One region of the Sporosarcina sp. FSL K6-3508 genome, then DNA from elsewhere that is predicted to be linked to it. Evidence: a T-box and tRNA genes for the amino acid it is inferred to sense, from the RefSeq annotation. Region 1 holds a T-box; the other holds one or more tRNA genes.
The links. A T-box is a leader RNA that pairs with one kind of tRNA and senses whether it is charged. The one in region 1 lies ahead of ileS (isoleucine--tRNA ligase), so its partner is inferred to be a tRNA-Ile.

Region 1 (4,396 bases):
CGGCGATGCGGGTGGTTGACTCCTTCGATATACACGACATCTTTTGCGATATCCAAGTAGAAAGAACTTAAGACGCCTGTGCAGAAATTATTAACCGCATGATAAACACCTGCAAATTCATAGTGATCATATGCAGTACGTACCTCTTTGATCAAGTCTTGAAGCTTCACATAGACATACTGATCAACTGGGCGCATTTCTTCAAATGATACACGGTCTGCTGACGGATCAAAATCGGCTACGTTACCATGCAAGAAACGAATTGTATTACGAATCTTACGGTATACTTCCGAAACTTGCTTAAAGTTGGAATCAGATACTCGAACGTCCGCCGTATAGTCAACAGATGAAACCCATAGACGCACAATGTCAGCGCCCAATTGGTTGATGACTTTCGCCGGCACAATGACATTGCCAAGAGACTTACTCATTTTACGGCCATCTTTATCCAGCGTGAAACCGTGGCTTAAAAGGCCTTTATATGGTGCGATACCATTAATCGCAACGCTTGTTGTCAATGACGAGTTGAACCATCCGCGATACTGGTCAGAACCTTCCAGATACAGATCAGCTGGATAGACAAGGTCGTCACGCTCTTCTAGCACGCCTTGATGCGTCGTCCCAGAATCAAACCAAACGTCCATGATATCCGTTTCTTTTGTAAACTCACCGTTTGGACTTCCTTCATGAGTGAAGCCTTCAGGCAATAATTCTTTTGCTGTACGTTCAAACCAAACATTGGAACCGTGCTCCCGGAATAATTTAGCCACATGGCTGATCGTTTCGTCCGTTAAAATGGCATCTCCATTTTCCGCATAAAACACAGGAATCGGAACCCCCCACACACGTTGACGAGAAATACACCAATCTCCACGGTCACGAACCATGTTAAATAGACGCGTTTCACCCCAAGATGGAGTAAACTTCGTATTTCGGATCGCTTCCAGCAAGTCACTTCTAAACAATTCGATCGAAGCAAACCATTGAGCTGTTGCACGGAAAATAACCGGCTTTTTCGTCCGCCAGTCATGCGGATACGAGTGTGTGATAAAGGAAAGCTTTTTAAGCGCGCCTACTTCTTCCAACTTCTCTGTTACAGCTTTATTCGCATCCTCATAGAACATACCTGCAAAATAAGGTGCTTCTTCTGTCATCACACCGCGGTCATTAATTGGAGATAACGCGTCGATGCCATAAGATTTGGACACATAGAAGTCGTCTTCCCCGTGACCAGGCGCTGTGTGGACACAGCCTGTTCCTGCATCTGCTGTTACGTGCTCCCCAAGCATGATAAGTGAGTCGCGATCATAGAATGGATGCTTCGCAACGATACGATCAAGATCCGCACCTGGCAATTCTTGCTCTATTGAGTAGTTTTCCCACTCTAACTCTTTCGCCAAAAACTCCACTAGCTCTTTCGCCACAACGAGTTTTTCACCATTAACATTCACTACTGCATAAGTGAATGCTGGATGAACCGAAATACCAAGGTTTGCTGGAATCGTCCAAGGCGTTGTCGTCCAGATTAGGAATTTTACATCTTCTGCAAGTACACCTTTGCCGTCACGGACTGGGAAGCTGACGTAAATAGATGGTGATTTCTTATCCTTATATTCGATTTCGGCTTCCGCTAGAGCAGATTCACTTGAAGGGGACCAATAAACAGGTTTTAACCCTTTATAGATATACCCTTTTTTCGCCATTTCACCGAATACTTGAATTTGACGAGATTCAAATTCAGGTTTTAACGTAATATATGGATTTTCCCAATCACCACGTACACCTAAACGTTTAAATTGTGTGCGTTGATTATTGATTTGCTCATACGCATAGTCTTCACACATTTTACGGAATTCCGCAACGCTCATTTTTTTACGGTCCACGCCTTTGTTGACAAGGGCCTGCTCAATCGGCAAGCCATGTGTATCCCAGCCTGGTACATATGGAGCATGGAATCCTGACATCGACTTATATCGAACGATAATATCTTTTAAAACTTTATTGAGGGCATGCCCCATGTGTAGATCTCCATTCGCATACGGCGGTCCGTCATGCAGAACAAAAAACGGTCTGCCCGCTGTACGTTCCTGGACTTTTTGATAAATATTCTCTTCATCCCACTTCTCTTGCATTTTCGGTTCGTTATTCGGTAAATTTCCACGCATCGGAAACTCCGTTTTCGGCATAAGCAATGTATCTTTGTATTCCATTCCGATTCCTCCTCCATAAAATTACGTCCAAAGTATCATTAATTGCTTTCGGAAATTAAAAAAATCCCCATCCCAAAAAGGGACGAGGATATTCTCGCGGTACCACCCTACTTGCAATCGTACAATACAATTGCCGCTTAGACACTTAGTAACGGCAGTGTGACCGGGATCATGTACATATCCATAATCCAGCTCAAGAGTGATTTTCTTCTCAGCTTCTCCACCAGGCTTCCACCACCCCCGGCTCGCTATCGGCAAAGTCTGAAAGTACTCTCTCTTTCATCGCTTCTTCTTTAACTAATTAGTGTAAGTATAGGAATGTCGATTTGAATTGTCAAGCTTCTTATTATTCCTCGTCAGAAGCACTTTCCAGGCTCGATGTATCTAGTTCATACTTAAGCAATTGATCCCAATCATCCATCTGAATCAAATCAAGCTGCGCTTCCACCATCATTTTAAAACGGCTTCTGAAGACTTTCGACTGTTTTTTCAAGTCTTCCACTTCCATTGCAATCTTTCTTGCTCGCGCCAATGCGTCATTAACAATGCGATCTGCATTTCTTTCTGATTCTTTAATAATTAATTTTGATTCCTGTATCGCATTTCTACGCACGTCCTCAGCTGCTTCTTGAGCTGTTAATATGGACTTTTGCAAAGTTTCTTCAATTGTATTGAAATGGGCAATTTTTGCTTCATTATTTATGATAACTTGTTGCAGCTCTTCATTTTTCTTCAAAACGTTCTCATAGTCTTTCATAATTTGCTCTAAAAACTCGTTGACCTCATCTTCATCAAAGCCACGAAATTTCGTACTGAATGCTTTGTTATGTATATCCGTAGGGGTTAAAGCCATGAAATGCTTTCTCCTTTCCGTCTGATCCATCTCGCTTTGATTCTTATAATTCTGTACTACTTGATTAAACACTATATTTCTGATTTTATCAAGGTTTTCTCTATCAGACTAATGCACCAATCACAACGCGGATCTTGTCTTTCCTCGTTCTTCCTTCTATACCGATTATTTTATAGCGTCCGAAGCCCCTGACAGACAGGATATCCTGTTCCTCTACTTCAAAAGCTTGCTGATCGATTATCGCCCAGTTCACTTTGACTTTCTCTCCTTTGATGAGAGAAGAGGCTTTGGCTCTTGAACATTTCGCCAATGAAGCAACCACTGTATCTAAACGGAGAGAACTGATAATGTGCATCTCTTCTGTCCACTCTTCCTGAACATCTATCACATCGTCTGCATTCAAAACAGGCTGTACGGAAACCTTCACCTTGCCGACTTGCGTGAAATTGACGTGGATGTATTCGGAAACCTCTGCTGTTACCGCAAATTGTACGGCTTCTTCCGTAATCCGTATATCGCCAAATCTGGAACGATCAATACCGAGAGATAATAATGAACCGAGAAGTTGTGAATGCTTCATGCTGACAAATTTCTGTGGATATTGAACTTGATACAAACTAATTTGAAAGTCATCCCCTGATGGCGTGTAGTAATCAGGATAAATCAAGACACGTTTGCGCTCGGCATCAGGAAAACCTCCTTCTGAAGCGATTACAAGATCTGAATTTCGGACAATGGATTCCGTAATAAATCGTTGCCGGGGATCCAAGAACTCCGTCAATTTAGGCGCATACGTATCCTCAACCTCTTTCACCCAGCTATTCACTTTTTCAATGAATGGTTGTTCTTCTTTTCGAAAATGCTGGAAAAATGATTCCATAGCAAACATTCTCCTTATGCAAAAAAATCCTCACCCCTGTGAGGATTTCCGTTGTGAAATTAAAACTCTTAGTTCAGACGAGTGCTCTGAAAAGTATTAAATAAATCTGCCCGATACCCCGGCCGATTAACTGTAATGCAAAAATTGCTGCGATTGGAGAAATATCAATCATTCCAAGTGGCGGAATGAACTTTCGGAAAAATCCTAGATAAGGTTCTGTGAGCTTACCTAAAATTTGACCAAATTTGGTTTCTCGCGTCGATGGTACCCAAGACATCAAAATATAAATCACCAATAGGATGGAATATACTTGGAGTGCTCCTGAGATTAGTAAATACGCATTGTTCAATAATACGATCATAATGACATGTACACCTCATTCAAAATTGTTCAAGCTTAATTTCCACAGAAGTTGTAGTCCTGGCAGATAGCAGAATCACAGTTACTCTGATA
Region 2 (4,396 bases), 1.3 Mb from region 1:
TCCCTGATTTCACACTGCCAAGAAAAGCCTCTAGCGAGGCGGGAGGTGCCTGTACCGCAAACCGACACAGGTAGGCGAGGAGAGAATCCTAAGGTGATCGAGAGAACTCTCGTTAAGGAACTCGGCAAAATGACCCCGTAACTTCGGGAGAAGGGGTGCTCTGGTAGGGTGAATAGCCCGAGAGAGCCGCAGTGAATAGGCCCAGGCGACTGTTTAGCAAAAACACAGGTCTCTGCAAAACCGTAAGGTGACGTATAGGGGCTGACGCCTGCCCGGTGCTGGAAGGTTAAGAGGAGGGGTTAGCGCAAGCGAAGCTCTGAATTGAAGCCCCAGTAAACGGCGGCCGTAACTATAACGGTCCTAAGGTAGCGAAATTCCTTGTCGGGTAAGTTCCGACCCGCACGAAAGGCGTAACGATCTGGGCACTGTCTCAACGAGAGACTCGGTGAAATTATAATATGCGTGAAGATGCGCATTACCCGCGACAGGACGGAAAGACCCCGTGGAGCTTTACTGTAGCCTGATATTGAATTCCGGTGCAGCCTGTACAGGATAGGTAGGAGCCTTGGATTCCGGAGCGCCAGCTTCGGAGGAGGCGTTGGTGGGATACTACCCTGGCTGTATTGGACTTCTAACCCATGCCCGTGATCCGGGCAGGAGACAGTGTCAGGTGGGCAGTTTGACTGGGGCGGTCGCCTCCTAAAGAGTAACGGAGGCGCCCAAAGGTTCCCTCAGAATGGTTGGACATCATTCGTAGAGTGCAAAGGCATAAGGGAGCTTGACTGCGAGACCTACAAGTCGAGCAGGGTCGAAAGACGGGCTTAGTGATCCGGTGGTTCCGCATGGAAGGGCCATCGCTCAACGGATAAAAGCTACCCCGGGGATAACAGGCTTATCTCCCCCAAGAGTCCACATCGACGGGGAGGTTTGGCACCTCGATGTCGGCTCGTCGCATCCTGGGGCTGTAGTCGGTCCCAAGGGTTGGGCTGTTCGCCCATTAAAGCGGCACGCGAGCTGGGTTCAGAACGTCGTGAGACAGTTCGGTCCCTATCCGTCGCGGGCGCAGGAAATTTGAGAAGAGCTGTCCTTAGTACGAGAGGACCGGGATGGACATACCGCTGGTGTACCAGTTGTCTTGCCAAAGGCATCGCTGGGTAGCTATGTATGGACGGGATAAATGCTGAAAGCATCTAAGCATGAAGCCCCCTTCAAGATGAGATTTCCCATTACGCAAGTAAGTAAGATCCCTCAAAGATGATGAGGTGGATAGGTCTGGGGTGGAAGCACGGCGACGTGTGCAGCTGACAGATACTAATCGATCGAGGACTTAACCTATTTTAAGAAGTACTACTTGAGGTACACAATGTCTTTTATTCAGTTTTGAGTGAACAGAAATTCACTAAAAAAATAAAATAACACTTGCTTTATTTGAAATAAGTGTTATAATAGTAAATGTCCGACAGAAGGACAAGTCTGGTGACGATAGCGAAGAGGTCACACCCGTTCCCATACCGAACACGGAAGTTAAGCTCTTCAGCGCTGATGGTAGTCGGGGGCTTCCCCCTGTGAGAGTAAGACGTCGCCAGGCAATCACTTTCTTTTGATTTACAATCTACAATTTAGTTCTTCATACATAATAAAGTGGTCATAGAAAATGAAGGAATTTAGCAGACATAGCAATGCGAAGATTATCGCAATTTTACCCAGGAGGATTAGCTCAGCTGGGAGAGCACCTGCCTTACAAGCAGGGGGTCGGCGGTTCGAGCCCGTCATCCTCCACCATATTTTCTACACTTTTGCCGGTGTAGCTCAACTGGTAGAGCAACTGACTTGTAATCAGTAGGTTGAGGGTTCAAGTCCTTTCGCCGGCACCATTTTATGTACGAGCCATTAGCTCAGTTGGTAGAGCATCTGACTTTTAATCAGAGGGTCACAGGTTCGAATCCTGTATGGCTCACCACTTTATTGGCAAATGCCGACATACTGCGGGTGTGGTGGAACTGGCAGACACGCTAGACTTAGGATCTAGTGCCTTCGGGCGTGGGGGTTCGACTCCCTTCACCCGCACTTTTTTTGCGGAAGTAGTTCAGTGGTAGAATACGACCTTGCCAAGGTCGGGGTCGCGGGTTCGAATCCCGTCTTCCGCTTATCCACTCTTGCCGGGGTGGCGGAACTGGCAGACGCACAGGACTTAAAATCCTGCGGTAGGTGACTACCGTACCGGTTCGATTCCGGTTCTCGGCACCATTTATAAATATGCGCCCGTAGCTCAATTGGATAGAGCGTCTGACTACGGATCAGAAGGTTGTGGGTTCGACTCCTGCCGGGCGCGCCATATTTAATCAAATTATACATAACATAGTCGGGAAGTAGCTCAGCTTGGTAGAGCACTTGGTTTGGGACCAAGGGGTCGCAGGTTCGAATCCTGTCTTCCCGACCACTTATTGGGGCCTTAGCTCAGCTGGGAGAGCGCCTGCCTTGCACGCAGGAGGTCAGCGGTTCGATCCCGCTAGGCTCCACCAATAATATAAGTTTATAACTGACTAATTGTGGCGGCGTAGCTCAGCTGGCTAGAGCGTACGGTTCATACCCGTAAGGTCGTGGGTTCGATCCCCTCCGCCGCTATCTAAGGACCTTTAGCTCAGTTGGTTAGAGCAGACGGCTCATAACCGTCCGGTCGCAGGTTCGAGTCCTGCAAGGTCCACCAGTTTAATTAATGTACGGAGGAATACCCAAGCCCGGCTGAAGGGATCGGTCTTGAAAACCGACAGGGGTGTTAAAGCCCGCGGGGGTTCGAATCCCTCTTCCTCCGCCATATTTATTAAAACAAACCCTTTACTTTGCTAACTTGTTATGTTACAATAATGTAGTCGGGTTGAAAAAGAAGTTTGAAATTATTTTATTGTCGCGGGGTGGAGCAGTGGTAGCTCGTTGGGCTCATAACCCAAAGGTCGCAGGTTCAAATCCTGCCCCCGCAACCAAGGTCCCGTGGTGTAGCGGTTAACATGCCTGCCTGTCACGCAGGAGATCGCGGGTTCGATTCCCGTCGGGACCGCCATTTTTATTTTAAAGAATTACAATGTGGCTCAGTAGCTCAGTCGGTAGAGCAAAGGACTGAAAATCCTTGTGTCGGCGGTTCGATTCCGTCCTGAGCCACCATTAATGCGGGTGTAGTTTAGTGGTAAAACCTCAGCCTTCCAAGCTGATGATGAGGGTTCGATTCCCTTCACCCGCTCCATTAGGGGCCTATAGCTCAGCTGGTTAGAGCGCACGCCTGATAAGCGTGAGGTCGGTGGTTCGAGTCCACTTAGGCCCACCATTCCGCAGTAGCTCAGTGGTAGAGCAATCGGCTGTTAACCGATCGGTCGTAGGTTCGAGTCCTACCTGCGGAGCCAATATGGGGAAGTACTCAAGTGGCTCAAGAGGCGCCCCTGCTAAGGGTGTAGGTCGCGAAAGCGGCGCGAGGGTTCGAATCCCTCCTTCTCCGCCATACGTTTTGGCCCCTTGGTCAAGCGGTTAAGACACCGCCCTTTCACGGCGGTAACACGGGTTCGAATCCCGTAGGGGTCATACCAAAAAGAGACAATGCACATATAATTGTGCATTGTCTCTTTTTATTTAGTAGATTGCTAAATATAAAATTAGCAGCAGCGTGTGGTCTGAAAGCTTTAAGGTTCATTTCGACGATACTCGCGGTTCTCCGAGTCTCTTGCCCGGTTATATTATTACATATGGAAAGGCTGGTGCTGAAAGTTACAATAACTTTCAGTACCAGCCTTTTTTCTTTATTTTTTATCATCTACATAACTGTCGCCTTTATGATAAGGTATATCGCCAAGAGGTGATTCTAACCCTTCTGCATCGAGCTCTTCTTTGTATTCTTCTGATTCCTCACTGTGTACGACGCCAGCAGGTTCACCTGTGATATCTGATACAGCAAAATCTTCATATTCCTCTGTAGCTTCGTCACTATCATCATCATAAAGATCATCATAATCACGATTTTCATTACCGCTAAAATCGGAAGGAGTTTCGGAAGTGCCGGACCTTGCGATTTCTTGAAAACTGTCTTCGTAATCTCTTCTGTCACCGGATCTACGTTCGGCAAATGAATTCGGTTCTGCCATAATTAAAATATCTTCCTCTACTGGACGATCCTCGGGAACGGATTGTTCTGCATCTTCAATACATACAGTTGTATACGGAATGGCTTCTAAACGTTCGTATTGAATGTTCTTTCCGCATACTTCACACGTCCCGTACGTTCCGTCTTTGATAGCCTGGAGTGCATGCTGGACTTTTCCCAGCTCGTCTTCCGCATGTGTGTTCAGCGCTAGATCCTTTTCACGTTCATACAATTCAGTTCCCATATCAGCTGGATGATTATCGTACATTG

Region 2: it has a tRNA-Ile gene. The T-box ahead of ileS (isoleucine--tRNA ligase) is inferred to sense a tRNA for this amino acid. The anticodon was not compared.

The regions. Positions count from the first base shown of each region.
Region 1 covers NZ_CP152016.1:1,155,701-1,160,096, reverse strand. The annotation lists gene ileS (isoleucine--tRNA ligase) at 1-2,210, opposite strand, end outside; T-box leader at 2,286-2,502, opposite strand; gene MKX97_RS05345 (DivIVA domain-containing protein) at 2,557-3,063, opposite strand; gene MKX97_RS05340 (YlmH/Sll1252 family protein) at 3,167-3,943, opposite strand; gene MKX97_RS05335 (YggT family protein) at 4,017-4,304, opposite strand; gene MKX97_RS05330 (cell division protein SepF) at 4,386-4,396, opposite strand, start outside.
Region 2 covers NZ_CP152016.1:2,479,851-2,484,246, reverse strand. The annotation lists rRNA gene MKX97_RS12365 (23S ribosomal RNA) at 1-1,335, shown strand, start outside; rRNA gene rrf (5S ribosomal RNA) at 1,473-1,588, shown strand; tRNA gene MKX97_RS12355 (tRNA-Val) at 1,707-1,782, shown strand; tRNA gene MKX97_RS12350 (tRNA-Thr) at 1,799-1,874, shown strand; tRNA gene MKX97_RS12345 (tRNA-Lys) at 1,885-1,960, shown strand; tRNA gene MKX97_RS12340 (tRNA-Leu) at 1,986-2,067, shown strand; tRNA gene MKX97_RS12335 (tRNA-Gly) at 2,076-2,147, shown strand; tRNA gene MKX97_RS12330 (tRNA-Leu) at 2,159-2,247, shown strand; tRNA gene MKX97_RS12325 (tRNA-Arg) at 2,259-2,335, shown strand; tRNA gene MKX97_RS12320 (tRNA-Pro) at 2,364-2,440, shown strand; tRNA gene MKX97_RS12315 (tRNA-Ala) at 2,447-2,522, shown strand; tRNA gene MKX97_RS12310 (tRNA-Met) at 2,552-2,625, shown strand; tRNA gene MKX97_RS12305 (tRNA-Ile) at 2,631-2,707, shown strand; tRNA gene MKX97_RS12300 (tRNA-Ser) at 2,723-2,815, shown strand; tRNA gene MKX97_RS12295 (tRNA-Met) at 2,907-2,981, shown strand; tRNA gene MKX97_RS12290 (tRNA-Asp) at 2,983-3,058, shown strand; tRNA gene MKX97_RS12285 (tRNA-Phe) at 3,084-3,159, shown strand; tRNA gene MKX97_RS12280 (tRNA-Gly) at 3,165-3,238, shown strand; tRNA gene MKX97_RS12275 (tRNA-Ile) at 3,243-3,319, shown strand; tRNA gene MKX97_RS12270 (tRNA-Asn) at 3,321-3,395, shown strand; tRNA gene MKX97_RS12265 (tRNA-Ser) at 3,400-3,490, shown strand; tRNA gene MKX97_RS12260 (tRNA-Glu) at 3,499-3,570, shown strand; gene MKX97_RS12255 (TraR/DksA C4-type zinc finger protein) at 3,786-4,396, opposite strand, start outside.